DNA from 2 places in the Shewanella sp. LZH-2 genome. Region 2 is predicted to be linked to the other one. Evidence: predicted binding sites of a transcription regulator. Region 2 holds the regulator's gene; the other holds the start of a gene.
What was found. The regulator sigma-54, encoded in region 2, starts transcription at its own class of promoters, with help from an activator protein. The targets are predictions, from matches to a motif close to GTTGGCACGNNNNTNGNNT.

Region 1: a site for sigma-54 is predicted at 1,787-1,805, ahead of JM642_RS13570 (BON domain-containing protein). Genes of this name have one in related genera too.

What each region holds. Positions count from the first base shown of each region.
Region 1 covers NZ_CP069350.1:3,068,379-3,075,675, forward strand. Annotated here, with positions in the region: gene JM642_RS13560 (sigma-54 dependent transcriptional regulator) at 1-850, opposite strand, end outside; gene JM642_RS13565 (hypothetical protein) at 1,104-1,568, shown strand; gene JM642_RS13570 (BON domain-containing protein) at 1,840-2,388, shown strand; gene JM642_RS13575 (DUF3224 domain-containing protein) at 2,531-2,941, opposite strand; gene JM642_RS13580 (hypothetical protein) at 3,065-3,874, opposite strand; gene JM642_RS13585 (hypothetical protein) at 4,137-4,379, shown strand; gene JM642_RS13590 (YgjV family protein) at 4,395-4,901, opposite strand; gene JM642_RS13595 (Crp/Fnr family transcriptional regulator) at 5,038-5,643, opposite strand; gene JM642_RS13600 (fumarylacetoacetate hydrolase family protein) at 5,650-6,276, opposite strand; gene JM642_RS13605 (methyl-accepting chemotaxis protein) at 6,485-7,297, shown strand, end outside.
Region 2 covers NZ_CP069350.1:792,156-800,162, reverse strand. Annotated here, with positions in the region: gene lptB (LPS export ABC transporter ATP-binding protein) at 1-595, shown strand, start outside; gene JM642_RS03655 (RNA polymerase factor sigma-54) at 702-2,177, shown strand; gene hpf (ribosome hibernation promoting factor) at 2,206-2,493, shown strand; gene ptsN (PTS IIA-like nitrogen regulatory protein PtsN) at 2,496-2,939, shown strand; gene rapZ (RNase adapter RapZ) at 2,936-3,790, shown strand; gene JM642_RS03635 (HPr family phosphocarrier protein) at 3,777-4,052, shown strand; gene mgtE (magnesium transporter) at 4,242-5,606, shown strand; gene JM642_RS03625 (molybdate ABC transporter substrate-binding protein) at 5,683-6,510, opposite strand; gene JM642_RS03620 (OmpA family protein) at 6,728-7,420, opposite strand.

The DNA.
Region 1 (7,297 bases), 2.3 Mb from region 2:
GGTTTGTCGCCGCCACAATACGCACATTGGCCTTGAGCACCTTAGGGCTGCCGACGGGACGATATTCATTATTTTCGAGCACTCTTAATAGCTTAACTTGATGCTCGATGGGCATTTCGGTGACTTCATCGAGGAATAAGGTGCCGCCTTCGGCCTGCTCAAATACCCCTTGGTGATCGCGAGTCGCGCCGGTGAAGGCGCCTTTAATATGGCCGAAGAGTTCACTATCGACCAATTCTGGGCTCAAGGCGCCACAGTTAATCGCAATATAGGGCTTATTCACCCGCGGGCTGGCTAAATGAATGGTATTGGCGACCAGTTCTTTACCCGCACCACTCTCACCGATAATCAACACATTGCTCTCGGCGGCCGACACGCGGCGGATAGTGCGGTACAAACGGTGCATAGGTAACGAGGAACCCACCAGCAAACCATATTGGTCTAACTCGCTAGCATAGGGACGAATGCGCGTCGAGGTATTGGCAACCAGATGCTGGGCAAAATCGGCTAAGGTTTCGCACAGCAAGGACATATCGATGGGCTTACGGAAATGGTAGCCCGCGTATTTGGACAAGAGTGTATCGAGGTGAGGATTCGGCAGGCCATCGGAGAGAAAAATAAACTCCACATCCGCAATGGCGCTGGACTCGAGTAAGGCTAAGTAATCTTCACGGCTAAGACGGGGCAGCTCAATGATCGCCACATCGATACGATTGGCCTCCAGCTGACTAATCCAAGATAAATCATCGCTACTGCGTAGCTTGTTGTAGGTCTGTGCGCCTTCGAGCTTCACTAATGCCTGCTCGGTTTCGACGTCCTGTAGATGATAGAAAAGCGTTGGTCGGATCATCTTGTGCCACTCCCTGTGAATAAGGAATCACTGTATGCCAGCTGTGAAACTTTAACAATCTTAACGGTAAGAGTTGCCGACAATAGTCGGCCTACTGGCGACAATGGATAAATATCATCAGTTAAATCAAACCATTAACTTATCATTAAAAAGTGAACGAAATATGCATAGAAGCTGAATGAAACTGATATTTCCATGAAAATGTGGGCAATCCGTGTCGGCGGAGCTGCCCAAACTACCACAGGAGGTCGTTATGACGTCTAATGTTGCGCAACATCAGACCGATCTGAGCGCCGATATTAAGCTGGTTAATGAGTTAATCGAGCTGACGCAAACCGGCGTGGATTTTTATACTCGGGCCAATACCACTGTCGATGACTACAGCCTAAAACGCATTTTTATTGCCCAAATCAACACATACCAAGGGATGCTGGCGCGATTTAGGCAACTGCTCGCCCAATCATTACAGTACATAGGCCCGCACTCGGTGCCGCCGTCGCAGACTCGGCCCTATGCCGATGTCGATGCTTTACTTATTAAACAGCAACTCGCCGATGCCCTCGTCGTACTCTGTGAGCTTGAGCGTCAGCGCCTTAACCACCTCAAACAGTTAATTAAAAAGGCCAATCACCCGAGGTTAATCAGCCAATTGGCCGAGGATATTGCCTGGCTACAAATCCATTTAGATACCTTACACCTGCGTAGCCAAGCCCTGTAAGGCAGCAATGCCAGCCAATAACGCGGCCAACTGAGCCGCGTTTTTGTTGCCTGCGATCTAGCGATTCTTAACGCCTATCTTGCTTAAGCCCAATCGCTTTATCACCCTCGGTAATATTTACATTTTGTCGGTAAAAAGCACCGAGCTTGCTTTTTGATTTAACAGTCGAAACGAGCCGAAAACAAATATAATCAATTTAAAATCAATAAGATAAAAATATTGGCACGATTCACGCTTTAGTCCCTTCGAGATAACAACGGAGGATATCATTATGAAAAACACGACAACTTTAGCCTTAACCACCTTACTTGTCGGTTCTATCAGCTTAAATGTGACCGCCGCACAGGATTGGAAAGACGATGCCAAAGATGCTTGGCTCGATGGCAAGGCCGAAACGACTTTGTTGCTTAATACTAACCTCAACTCCTTTGACATTATGACCGACGTGAAAAACGGCCATGTCACCTTAACCGGTAAAGTGGAAAGCAGTGTCGATAAGGCGCTCGCAGCGGAGCTGATCAAAAGCTTGGATGGGGTAAAAGGGGTTGAAAACAAATTAACCGTCATGAATGAAAACGAGAGCACCAGTGAGGTAGTGAAGACCTTAACCGACTCTAAGGTCGCAACGGTCGTAAAAACCCGCCTGTTGTTCTCGACCGACGTTTCGGGCACCCAAATTAATGTAGACGTTGCCGATGGCGTAGTGACCTTACAGGGTGAAGTGGCCAGCGATGCCGAGCGTCAATTAGCCCTGACCATTGCCAAAAATACCGATGATGTGAAAAAGGTCGTCGATAAGATCAAAGTCAAAACCTCATAATGATCTTAACATTCAGCCCTTGCTAATTCAGCTCTAGATACTCTTGATAACTCAACTGTTGGTATTAGTCACTCGGGCAAAAACCACAAAACCAGCTTCGGCTGGTTTTGTTTTATCGGCGCGATGTTATGTTAATCATGCCTTAGGCTTCCAGTTCAAGGCAGAAGCTAAATTCATAAAAATGTTGACCGTTTTCAATGCTTATCGCCATCGTACCATATAGCCCTGTGAGTTCACCCGCGCCAGAATGGGGAACGACCTCAAGGTGTAAGCGGTTTTGCCCATCGGTCATAATGCCAAAATGTTGCAGCACAAAACTGCCCTGTCTGCCGCACAGTTTACCCACGACTTGTTCAATCGCCACATAACCAGCAGAGCCTTTTACCGCGGTCATGGCACTGAGCATTTCGCCTTGGCTGCGGGCCTCTAGCTCACCATAAAAGGTTTTATCTAAAGTCATTCTGCCCAAGTTCACACCGCCCACACCTGTGGCATAGGCATTCTCGGGATTGAGCTTAACATCAAATTTGCCTGTGACTTTGGTCATTTCCATAACACGCTCCTTGTTTTAATTTTATGCTTTATGCCAAAACCTTCGCTTTCCGGCCGCTAGATGAAATAAATACCTCAGCCGCAGCTGAGGTAAAATTAACTTAGCATAAGCCCCGCTCTAAACCTAATGCAGCGCTTTGATTTCTGATTCACTGACACCGATTTCAAGGGTTTTAATTACAGTTGGCGGTGTTGTCATGGGTTGATCAGCCGCCCTCTCACGGTAAGTAACAGCTACTTTAAATGGGGATTCAAAGGGATAAACAGGTTCAATATTATCGACCTCAATACGATCGCCGATAAATACACTGCCTAAGTGCTGCACACGATTTTGGCCATAATCTAGGCTAAACAAGCCAAGATACCAGAACACACCTGAACCTTGGTTAGTCACAATAAATGGCGCCACAAAGGGCATGGTTTGCTGCTGTGGATCATCCTGTAATGGCGCATCACTTTGGGTATCAGGCTCTAAAGCGGGGTCAAAATTAAGCGGAGTAACTCGTAAATAATCTAATAACACTCGGCCTTTAGCCTCGCCATCCTGATAGTCCCCAATAGCAAACTCCGTTTGTTTAACGTTAATAAAGTGGGTTAACACTACGGCTTTGTGGCTGTCCGGTAAGCTCACTTCAAATTTATTAGCGGTATTTAAACTAAACAGCTTAAGCATCACTTCCGAGGCATTAGCAACGGGCTTGACTTCACTGGGTACCACAGATTCAAGCGCATCTTCACTGCTTAATAATTTGGCTTCTTGGGCTTTTGCCTTAGCATCAGCCTGCGCCATGGCCTCATCGTATTGCAACACTTGGCCATCTTCCATGACCATGTAAATATCATCATTGGTCATGTTAAAGCGATAAACTCCCACGGCAAGAATACTCAGCACTAGGACTGTCGCCGCGATGGTGACTTTAACAAACATACTCATTTTCTCCCCCAATAGCCTAAGTGCTGTATCATTTGCGCTGATGGCAAAACCAGCCTTGCTGATAGCATCAAAAAATCGCTCTTTCTACAAGGCCAAAATCGCATATTTTTGCTTTAGTCAGCACAAGTTCAGCAAGTTAACCCATGCTGGCATATATATGATTCAGCCTTTTCATTAATGTTCGCAATCGGGCTATAATTCCTTGGCTTAAACGACACCAGCAGTCTTAAACAACGATCGAGTATTAAGGATTTAATTGCCAATGACCAATGCCTCTACTAGCCCATTTGCCGTGTTAAACCAAACCACGGCAAACTCGTTTAATGAACAAAAAAACTTAATTAAGCGCGCCTTTAAGGGCAAACCAGTGCAATGTCCAAGCTGCAATCAAACCCTCAAAGTCATCTTGCCCGAGACCGCCAAAGCCGAGCAAGCCGCAGGCATTTTCTGCCCTAAGGGGTGTACTGATATCGAACTCGATATGGAAGCCGTGACGGGGATTTAATCGACAGTTTTCGCATTACCATGGGGTTAATTTCTCGCGAAAATAATGGCGATAATATCCCACTAAATTGCTGCCAATAAACAACATTTCCATTAAGACCGCCACTGGCGAGCCTACTAAGATATTGTGGACTAACCAAAAACTGGTGCCGACTATCATCAGTAGCCGCAAGTCTTTATCACGCTGACAAAATGCCGCACGGGTTTGAAATAGTGTACCGATACAACTGATCACACTCACAAGCCCGCTGAAGGTCAAGCTACTCATCAGTACCGCTGCCCCACTAAAACCCCACATGGCCTTTTTAGACGTGGTAAAAATACTGGTGAGGTAACGCACTGTGGCAATCCCCATCAATCCCGCCGCAGTCCATTGCGCTAACAAGCAAAAGTGGATTGAAATCAAGATCCCCGACATAAATAAGCAAGCGACAATGCGTTCGCGCGCTTTAAATTGAAACGATATCACGTCAAATACGATGGCAATGGCCACCAACAATTGCGACAGAGTAAAAGCATCCACAATAGGCTCCTTAAAAGTTCGGTATAGGCTTAGACGTCGCCCAACAACAAACGGATTTGCTTGGATTAGCAATCGCTAAGGAGCATGAAGGGAATCACTTTTAGGCGCATTAACTTAAGTTAATTGGCAGGCAATTTTACGGCGAATCTTGTAAACGTTTACGGATACGCGACAAGCTAATGGCGGTAATACCAATATAATTAGCCAGTTGGGCATGGGTTAAGCGCTCAACCCAGAGGGGAAAATATTCGAGTAAATGTAAGTAACGCTGCTCTGGCGTATTGAGGAGTAAAAAGGCTTCTTTTTGTTCTTTATACAATAACTGCTGTTTAAGTAGCGCAAGTTGTACCTGTTGCATAAATGGCTCATTTAGCACAGCAAGTGGTATTTGCACTAACCTGCAAGCACCGACGGTTTCTAACTGATAGGGCGCAACATCCTGCTTTAGCCAGCTGCTATATAAGAAACAAAGCTCTCCTTCGAAGTAAAACTCCTTGCAGCGCTCACTCCCCTCTTGGGTATAGTGGCAAGCGCGCACTATGCCATCCACCACAAAATAGGCAAAGGTTTGGTACTCGCCTTGGGATAATAAGCGCTCCCCGGGCTGACATGAAAACGCCCTTGCTTGGGTGAGCAGCAATGCTAAGTGATCAGGCTCCGCCCCTAAAGCGAGCAAATATTGCCAAAGGGGTTTGATTGCCTGCTCAGTTGCCTTAAGCGTATCTGGTGATAGCGTCGTCATTGCTGATTACTGGCTTTGCCATTCATTTTCGACCAAGGGCGCTTGGTGTGACGCATCCTTTAATCCTAAGGTCACCTTAAAGACGCGATTCGGTGGAATGATGCCGACGCCTTTTGGGGTGCCCGTCATCACAATGTCGCCATCTTCTAAACGAGTAAAGCGTTGCAACTCCGACAAAATAGTTTGCGGCGGATAGATCATTAAATCAATATCGCCTTCTTGGGTTAACACCCCATCAATACTTAAGCTAAATTGAAATTGCGCGCTCGGATCATCAATCGCAACAAAAGGGCTAAAAAGCGCTGCACCATCAAAGGCTTTGGCTTTTTCCCACGGTAATCCCTTGGCCTTAAGTTTGCTTTGTAGTTCCCGCTTAGTCAGATCCAGCCCCACGCCCACATGGCTAAAGCGCCCCTGCTGATACAAAAAACACAGCTCGGTTTCATAGTGCAGCGTCTCACCAAGGTGCTGGGAATATAATTGAGTACTGATGGCCGAATTAGGCTTAAAAAACACCACCATATCATCGGGGATTTCATTGCCAAGCTCATGGATATGGTCAACATAATTACGCCCAATACAAAGGATTTTGCTGGGAGCAATAGCCTTATTTTCTAACATCACCGTTTTCATTAACGCTCCTTTAAACATCAGCGGGACAACATAATTATCCAAGCCTTCTTCGTTAAGACTTTACTCTGACAACTCTCTGCTACACTTATTTTTATACCCCAATAAAAACAAGCAACTAAGTACTTGTACTACGGCGTATTCTTCCCTTGTCCACGCGATGTTATCGCCTTATTTGGCTGACATCATAGACGAAAAGGTCGATGACTCAATGTTAACACTCAGTATCAAGCAAAAAATGCTCTTAAGCTTCAGCGCAATTGGTATCCTGCTCTTAGCTGGCAATAGCTTCTTCTACTATTCGCTCTATCAAGTTCAAATCAGTTATAGCAATATCGAGACACTCGCCATACCGGTTCAGAAGCAAAGCAATAACTTACAACTTGTGCTCGTTAAAATGTCGCGCCTTGCAACTTTAGCCCATAGCCAAAATGACACCGCAGAGCTCATGCAAAGCCAAAAAGGATTCAATGCGCTAGAGCATAAATATCAAAGTATTGAAAACGAGCTGAAACAGATGGTTAGCGACCAACCCCAGATGCAAGCATCACTGAATGAAGCTCAAAAACGCTACCAAGCCTACCAACAACAAAGCCAAGATATGTTTAGCGCTAAGCTGGCGAACGAACAAGCAAAACAATATTATCAAACACTTTTTAATCAGTTTATTGAGGCAAAAACGCAAGCAAGTAATGCAATGATCGATTTAGAAACGATCTCATTGCCCGATAATCCGGCACTTTTGGAGGAGATAATCGGAACAGGAACCCGCATTGACGATATGCTTTACACATTAACCAACACAATGTCAGAGCTAACGCATGCTCAGGATTCTCATTCTATAAACTCGCATAAACAGGATATAGCCCTATTGCTAGGGAATCTAAGTACTAACTTTACCTTTTTAAAACAACAAGCTTCGGGGATAAACACCCTAGGATTGCTGGAGATTTTTGAGCAACAAGCCACCATATTCAATCGGTTACTTTCAACCCCAGGCGAGCTATATCTGGCACAACAGCAA
Region 2 (8,007 bases):
CACCTTTTACATGGTCGTGGGCTTAGTTAAAAGCGATAAAGGCCATATCTTTATCGACGATGATGATTTAACCGCCGATCCTATGCATCTGCGTGCCCGCAAAGGTATTGGTTACCTACCACAGGAAGCGAGTATCTTTCGTAAATTAACCGTACACGACAACATCATGGCGGTACTGCAAACCCGTAAAGAGCTCAATAGTGACCAGCGCGAAGAAGCACTAGAGCAACTGCTAGAAGAGTTCCATATCACCCATATTCGTGACAGCCAAGGCATGTCCTTATCGGGCGGTGAACGTCGACGCGTCGAAATTGCCCGCGCCTTAGCGGCCAACCCCAAGTTTATTCTGCTTGATGAGCCCTTTGCGGGCGTTGATCCGATCTCCGTTATCGATATCAAGAAAATTATCGAGCAGCTTAAAAGCCGAGGCCTTGGTGTACTGATCACTGACCACAATGTGCGCGAGACCTTAGACGTCTGTGAACATGCTTACATTGTGAGTCACGGTAATCTTATTGCCGAGGGCACACCCGCAGAGATCTTAGACAATCAGCAAGTTAGGGCTGTGTACTTAGGTGAACAATTCAGGCTATAGTTACTAAAACAAAGCTAATAAGCCTTGAATTTGAGAGCGCTAGGCTCCATCCATATGATATCAAGCGACCTAAACTCACAATAATAACCTAGGGATCAGCGGTAACATGAAAGCGTCACTCCAGCTCAAACTGGGTCAACAGTTAACCATGACGCCACAACTTCAGCAGGCCATTCGCCTGCTGCAACTGTCGTCATTGGAACTGCAACAAGAAATCCAGCAAGCCTTAGACTCTAATCCTCTTCTCGAGCTGGAAGAGGAGCAATTTGACGCGCCTAGCGAACGTAAGCAAGATATCGCCGATACCGACTTTAGCGAAACGACTGCCCAGCCACAGGAACAAGATAATTCCACCGTGGACATTGCCGAGTCGCTGACCAAAGAATCTCTGCCCGAAGAGTTACCCATGGATACCACTTGGGATGAAGTCTTTACCGCATCGCCAAACTCAGGTTCTGGCGCCAGCCGTGAAGATGACATGCCCTTCCAAGGGGAAACTAGCGAGGGGTTGTACGAACATTTAGAATGGCAAAAAAACCTCACGCCCTTCTCTGAAACCGATTTAGCCATTGCCACCGCGATTATTGATGCCATCGACGATCAAGGTTATCTCACTCAAAGCACTGAAGATATCCTCGAAGCCATGGGCAATCCCGAGATTGAACTCGACGAAGTTGAAGCCGTGCTCAAGCGTATTCAACACTTCGACCCCGTTGGTGTCGCGGCAAGGGATTTAAGCGAATGTTTACTGATCCAGCTATCTCATTTTTCGCCTGATACCCCTCACATCGAAAACGCCCGCATGCTGATCAAAGATCATTTAGATCTGATCGCCGCTCGCGACTTTAGGCTGTTAATGCGTAAGACCAAACTGAAAGAGGACGAGTTAAGGGACAGTATTGCGCTGATCCAAACCTTGAACCCTCGTCCCGGTTTACTCATCACCCCTGTCGATGAAGAATATGTGATCCCCGATGTATCGGTGTCGAAGAAAAACGGCCGTTGGGTGGTCGAATTAAACCCTGACTGCATGCCAAAAATCAACGTAAATCAGCAATATGCAGCAATGGCCCGAAGTTCAAAAAATCAAGCTGATAGCCAATTTATTCGTGGCCATCTGCAAGAAGCCAAGTGGTTTATTAAAAGCCTTGAAAGCCGTAACGAAACACTGCTCAAGGTGGCAAACTGCATAGTGCAATACCAACAGGGTTTCTTCGAATACGGTGAAGAAGCCATGAAACCTATGGTCCTAAACGATATCGCCGAGGCGGTAGAGATGCATGAGTCCACCATTTCACGGGTGACCACACAAAAATACATGCATACCCCAAAAGGACTTTTTGAACTAAAATATTTCTTCTCAAGCCACGTCGGGACGGATGATGGCGGTGAGTGCTCATCCACAGCAATCAGAGCTTTCATTAAGAAACTGGTTGCAGCGGAAAACCAGAAAAAACCATTAAGCGACAGCAAGATGGCTCAACTTCTGGCAGAACAGGGAATTAACGTTGCGCGCAGAACCATTGCGAAGTACCGAGAAGCGATGCTTATTCCCCCTTCCAATCAGCGTAAAAGTTTATAGCCTATTGTGAGTATCGGAGGACGTTTCTATGCAAATAAACCTAAGTGGACACCATATCGAGATTACTGAATCGTTACGGGCATATGTTGAGGAAAAGTTTTCAAAACTTGAACGTCATTTCGAACAGATCAATAATGTGCACGTTGTGCTCAATGTTGAGAAAATGCAACAGATTGCCGAAGCGAGAATCAACCTCACCGGTGGTGAAGTCTTCGCGACTTCAGAGCATGCAGATATGTATGCTGCCATAGACGTCCTGATTGATAAACTTGATCGTCAGGTTATTAAACACAAAGAGAAGTTAACAAAACACTAGCAATGGAACTTCGTACCATACTGCGGCCGGAGTGCACAACCTGCGCCACTCCGGGCAGTAAGAAAAAGGTACTGGAACTCATCAGCGACTTAGCCGCTGCCCAGTACCCCACCCTCTCATCTCAAGAGATCTTCGAAAGCCTCGTGGCGCGCGAAAAGATGGGTAGCACAGGTATAGGTAACGGTATCGCCATTCCACATGGTCGATTAACCGATATAACACAACCCATAGCGATATTGATAAAATGTGAGGAGCCGATAGCCTTTGATGCTATCGATAAACAACCCGTCGATATTTTATTTGCACTACTCGTGCCTGCCGACCAATGTCAGCAGCACCTAAGTACCTTGTCATGCATGGCTGAAAAGCTCAGTGACAAGCAAATATTAAAACAATTGCGCAAGACGCATGATGAAACGGAACTCTATCAGGTAATCATTGGATGAAACTGGTCATAGTGTCAGGGCGTTCAGGCTCAGGCAAATCGGTCGCACTTAGAGTGCTTGAAGATCTCGGCTACTATTGTGTCGATAATTTGCCTTTGCCTTTGATTGGCAGTTTGCTTGAACAGCTCAAAGGCAGTAACGATCTCGTTGCTATCAGTGTTGACGTGCGCAATTTACCAGAGCAAGACAAAGTGCTGGTTAAACAGCTTGCCAGCCTGCCTACGGGCACTGAACTCACCAGCTTCTTCTTAAACTCCAGCGATAAAGTGTTGCTCAAACGCTACAGTGAAACGCGGCGCTTACATCCCTTATCGAAGAGCCGAGTGTCACTGCAAGAAGCCATCAAGCTTGAAGGCAAATTGCTCGAGCCCCTGTCACAGCAGATGGATCACTATATAGATACCTCGAATCTGAATATCTATGAACTCAGCGACCAAGTGCGGCAAATACTCCTTGGCAGTGTCGATAAGGAACTGGTGATCAACTTCGAGTCCTTCGGTTTTAAGCATGGTATGCCGACCGAAGCTGACTTTATGTTTGATGTGCGCTTTTTGCCAAATCCCCATTGGGAACCGGAACTTAGACCTCTCACCGGTTTAGATGAACCCGTAGCGGAGTTTTTAAATCGCCAGCCACTGGTGAATAAGTTCATCTGGCAAATCGAGAATTTGCTCGAAACCTGGTTGCCCCATTTAGAGCGCAATAATCGTAGCTATCTGACGATTGCGATTGGTTGCACAGGTGGCCAACACCGCTCAGTCTATGTAGCCGAGCAACTAGCTAAACGTTTTAGTAATGGCAAACATAAAGTCAATGCGCGCCATCGAGAGTTGAGCCATGCCAAAACTTGAGCGCCAAGTCACCATCTGCAATAAACTCGGCTTACATGCCCGTGCCGCCACAAAGCTCGTGGTATTAGCCTCTGAGTTTGATGCCAGCATTACGCTGATCCAAGGTGAAAAACAGGCCTCTGCCGCCAGTGTATTGGGTCTACTCATGCTCGAGACGGGCATGGGTAAAACCATCACCCTCATCGCCGAAGGCCCGGATGCCGAGCCTGCACTTAATGCCATTTGTGCCCTTATCGACGCTAAGTTTGACGAAGCCTGCTGATGGTATCATCTCGATGATCCCTGCCGGTATTCAGTATCCTGTTTGGTTTTGATTTCAGCACCTTATACCAGTAAAACACATTTGTGACTCGACGCCCTCCCGTGCGCTAAATTACAATGTACTGCTGCGCTTTGGCTTAAGTCCTCAATAGCTAAACGCCAACCCATCCACCGCCGCCATGGAGGAAACATGCCTGTAGAAGCCTCAGACAGTTTACAAGCCGAACACCGTCTCGACCAACTGAGTCAAGCCCTCAACAGTGGTATGTTTGTGCATGTCAGGCAAATGCTACAAAATATGGCGCCGTCAGATATCGCATTGATTTTAGAATCGTCACCTCCCAAAGCTCGGCAAGTGTTATGGCAACTTGTCGATCAAGATCAGCTCGGGGATATTCTCGATGAACTCAGCGAAGAGTTAAAAGACCCGCTGATCAGCACTATGAGTCCTGAGCGAGTCGCCAAGGCTACCGCCAGCATGGATACGGACGATCTGGCGTATATTCTGCGAAGCCTGCCAGATACTGTGTATAAACAAGTATTACAGTCGATGAGTCTGCAAAACCGTCAGCGAGTCGAGCAAGCGCTCTCTTATCCCGATGAGACCGCAGGCAGCTTAATGAACACCGACACAGTAACCTTAAGACCCGATGTCAATATCGATGTGGTACTGCGTTATCTGCGCCAACGGGGCAACCTGCCCGACACTACCGATACTTTATACGTGGTGGATAAACACGATCGCGTGCTTGGAGGGGTCAAACTTGCGGATCTGCTCACCTGCGATCCCAATACTCATATCAGCAGCATTATCGATACCGATATCGAGAGCATTCCCGTGGGCATGTCCGACAGTGAAGTGGCACAACTGTTCGAACGCCATGACTGGGTGTCAGCGCCCGTGGTCGATAGTGAGGGCAAGTTGCTCGGCCGGATCACCATCGATGACGTGGTGGATGTTATCCGTGAAGACGCCGAGCACTCTATGATGGGAATGGCGGGGATGGACGATGATGAAGACACCTTCGCCCCAGTACTCAAAAGTACCTTCCGCCGTTCGCTCTGGCTCACTATCAACCTATTTGCGGCTCTGCTGGCGGCCTCTGTCAGCAATATGTTTGAGGGCACTATTGAACAGTTTGCCACGATTGCGATTTTAATGACGATTGTACCGAGCATGGGCGGCGTCGCAGGTAATCAAACCTTGGCCCTAGTAATCCGCGGGATAGCCCTAGGCCATATTGGCCAAAGTAATGCCCGCTGGCTGATAGGCAAAGAGCTCGCGATTGGCTTTTTGAATGGCTTAATGTGGTCGATGTTAGTGTTTATCGCGGTATTAGTTTGGAAAGATGATATGGCGCTTGCCAGCCTGATTGGCGGTGCAATGCTCATCAATATGACAGTCGCAGGACTAGCAGGCGCCAGTATTCCGCTGATCTTAAAGCGCTTAAAAGTAGATCCGGCGTTAGCGGGCGGTATGGTGCTCACCACAGTCACCGATGTGATAGGTCTGTTTGCCTTCTTAGGATTAGCGACTTTATATTTAATGCACTAGCACTGGCCCAAGCCTTGCTAAAGCGAGCAACAAAAATGGCGCTATTTCGCGCCATTTTTAATGAGTCCATTAGACATTATTTTTTAGGCGGCTGAAAACCATAACTGCTCAAAATTGCCTGTCCTTCAGGGGATAAAATAAACTCGGCTAAAGGTGCGGCTGCACTATTGGCATCCTTTAACACCAATAGGCCATAGTCGGCGCCAATGGCTAACTCTGGCGGTAAATCGATAATCTTAAGGCTCGGCACTTCTTTTTGTGCCAGCACCGCATTGGTGCAATAGGTTAAGAACACATCCGCCTGCTTATTTTCCATCACCCAAGCATAGGGATTACGATCCTTGGGCGGTTTAGCACTCTCAGGCCCACCAGTTAGCTGCATGGCTTTGGTTTCTAATATAGTTTTCGCATTGGGTTTTAAAGCCTCGGCTTTCGCAAACACTGCCCAAGCGTAGTCGCCAGCGGGATCGGCTTTTGGCGTTGATGTACCAAGCTTAATTTGCGACGCGAGCAGGGTGTCTAATAAGTTCGCGCTAGTGAGTGGCACTTCCGCTTGAGCAATGGCGCAGAGCTGGTTACGGGCAAACATTTGCACCTGTAGACCCACTCCCGCATCGACTAAGGCCTGCGGGTGTTTCATATTCGCCGAGGCAAAAATATCAACTCGCTCCCCCTCTTGGATCCGCTTAAGCAATAAACCCGAAGGCGCATACTGCGCTGCCACATTAGCTTGGGATTTCGCTTGGTAAGCCGCAATAATATCGTTCATCGCCGCCTTTAAACTGCCCGCGGCTCTTAGTTCAATAGGGGCTGTCGCCTCAGTGTTCATTGGCGCACCTTGTACCATCCCTGCCATCACTGTAGTCCCTAAACTGAATGCCAGTACTAAGCCCTGTTTTGCCATAATTGCTCTCCTTTGGCTCTGCGAAATAGTTATCATAATTTAACTAACTACATACAAAACGGGAAAATACCGGCAGGATCAAGTCGAATACTCGCCTGATAAGCCCAAATAGAGATGATTGCGGACAAGATCACTCAAGATAGATAACGGAAGGACAATTTGTCCCTTAGGATAAAATAAAAAGTCGCCCGCAGGCGACTTTAACCTTGATGAATGATTATTGACCCGTTGGGGTCAACACTATCTCCACGCGACGGTTTTGCGCGCGTCCCTCGGCACTAGCATTGGATGCGATTGGACTCGATTCACCCATTCCCTTAGACTTTACGCGAGCGGAAGCCACGCCTTTACTCATCAAGTAGTTCCCTACTTCGCTGGCTCGTACCTGTGATAAACGTAAATTGTATGAATCTGAGCCGCTGCTGTCGGTATAACCCAACACGTTAAGTTGGGTCTTACTATACTCCTTCGCCACCAGCGCAACAGAGTTCAGTACCCGCTTAGCACCCTCACTCAGCTCGGTTTGATCCACACCAAAAGTCACTTCATTTGGCATATTAAGAATAATATTGTCACCACTGCGAGTTACGCTAACTCCCGTGGAAGCGAGTTGTTGGCGTAATTTGGTTTCTTGTACGTCCATGTAGTAGCCAATACCACCACCTAGGGCGGCGCCAGAGGCTGCACCAATTAAAGCTCCTTTACCGCGGTCACTCTTACTTGACGAGGCTACACCAACGGCAGCTCCAGCAACGGCACCAATTAGCGCCCCCGTAGTCGCTTTTGCCGTTTGTTGTTCGTTGGTATAGGGGTTGACAGTCGAACAGCCTGACGCAATCAAGGCGCTAGCCATAACCACAATAGCAAGCTTAGATGCTGGCAATGATTTAATCAGAGAAGGCTTCATCATTATGACCTCATAACATGATTGATGAGATTTGCCTTTGAAAGGCAAAGGGCGTGGTAAATCGCCAAAAACACCATGAAAAAATCGCAGTATATAAGCATTCTCTTTCGAGACAATCTTTAATCGTTTCTTTGCTCAGTTTATGAGTAATTTAATCGCAAAAAACACCAAACCAAAACATCTTTGGCTTATTCATGCAACATTTAGAGTAAAAGCACTGAAATAGTGCAAGCTGCACCGTTTCTGACATAACTTCTAAAGCCAATCGTTTGAAACATAAACCCAATAAATTGATTTTAAACATTAATTTATACATTAAAAAATTGGCACGGATTTTACATACTAATAAATAGGTAGAAGAGTAGAGACCCCAAGCGTAACTCACTCGATACCTAAGTAAGCTGTTTGACATCAATGGACGTTAATCTAAGTGCCCGTTGTGAGGCATGTTAATCGAAGCACAATCCCTAAGTGGATTGAGGAGGAAGAGATGAAACATCTGATGAAACTCATTAGTCATTGTCACCACGAATGGTTGTCCCTACGCCATATAGGACATAGTCAGTGGGATATAGAGCAGCGCCAATAAT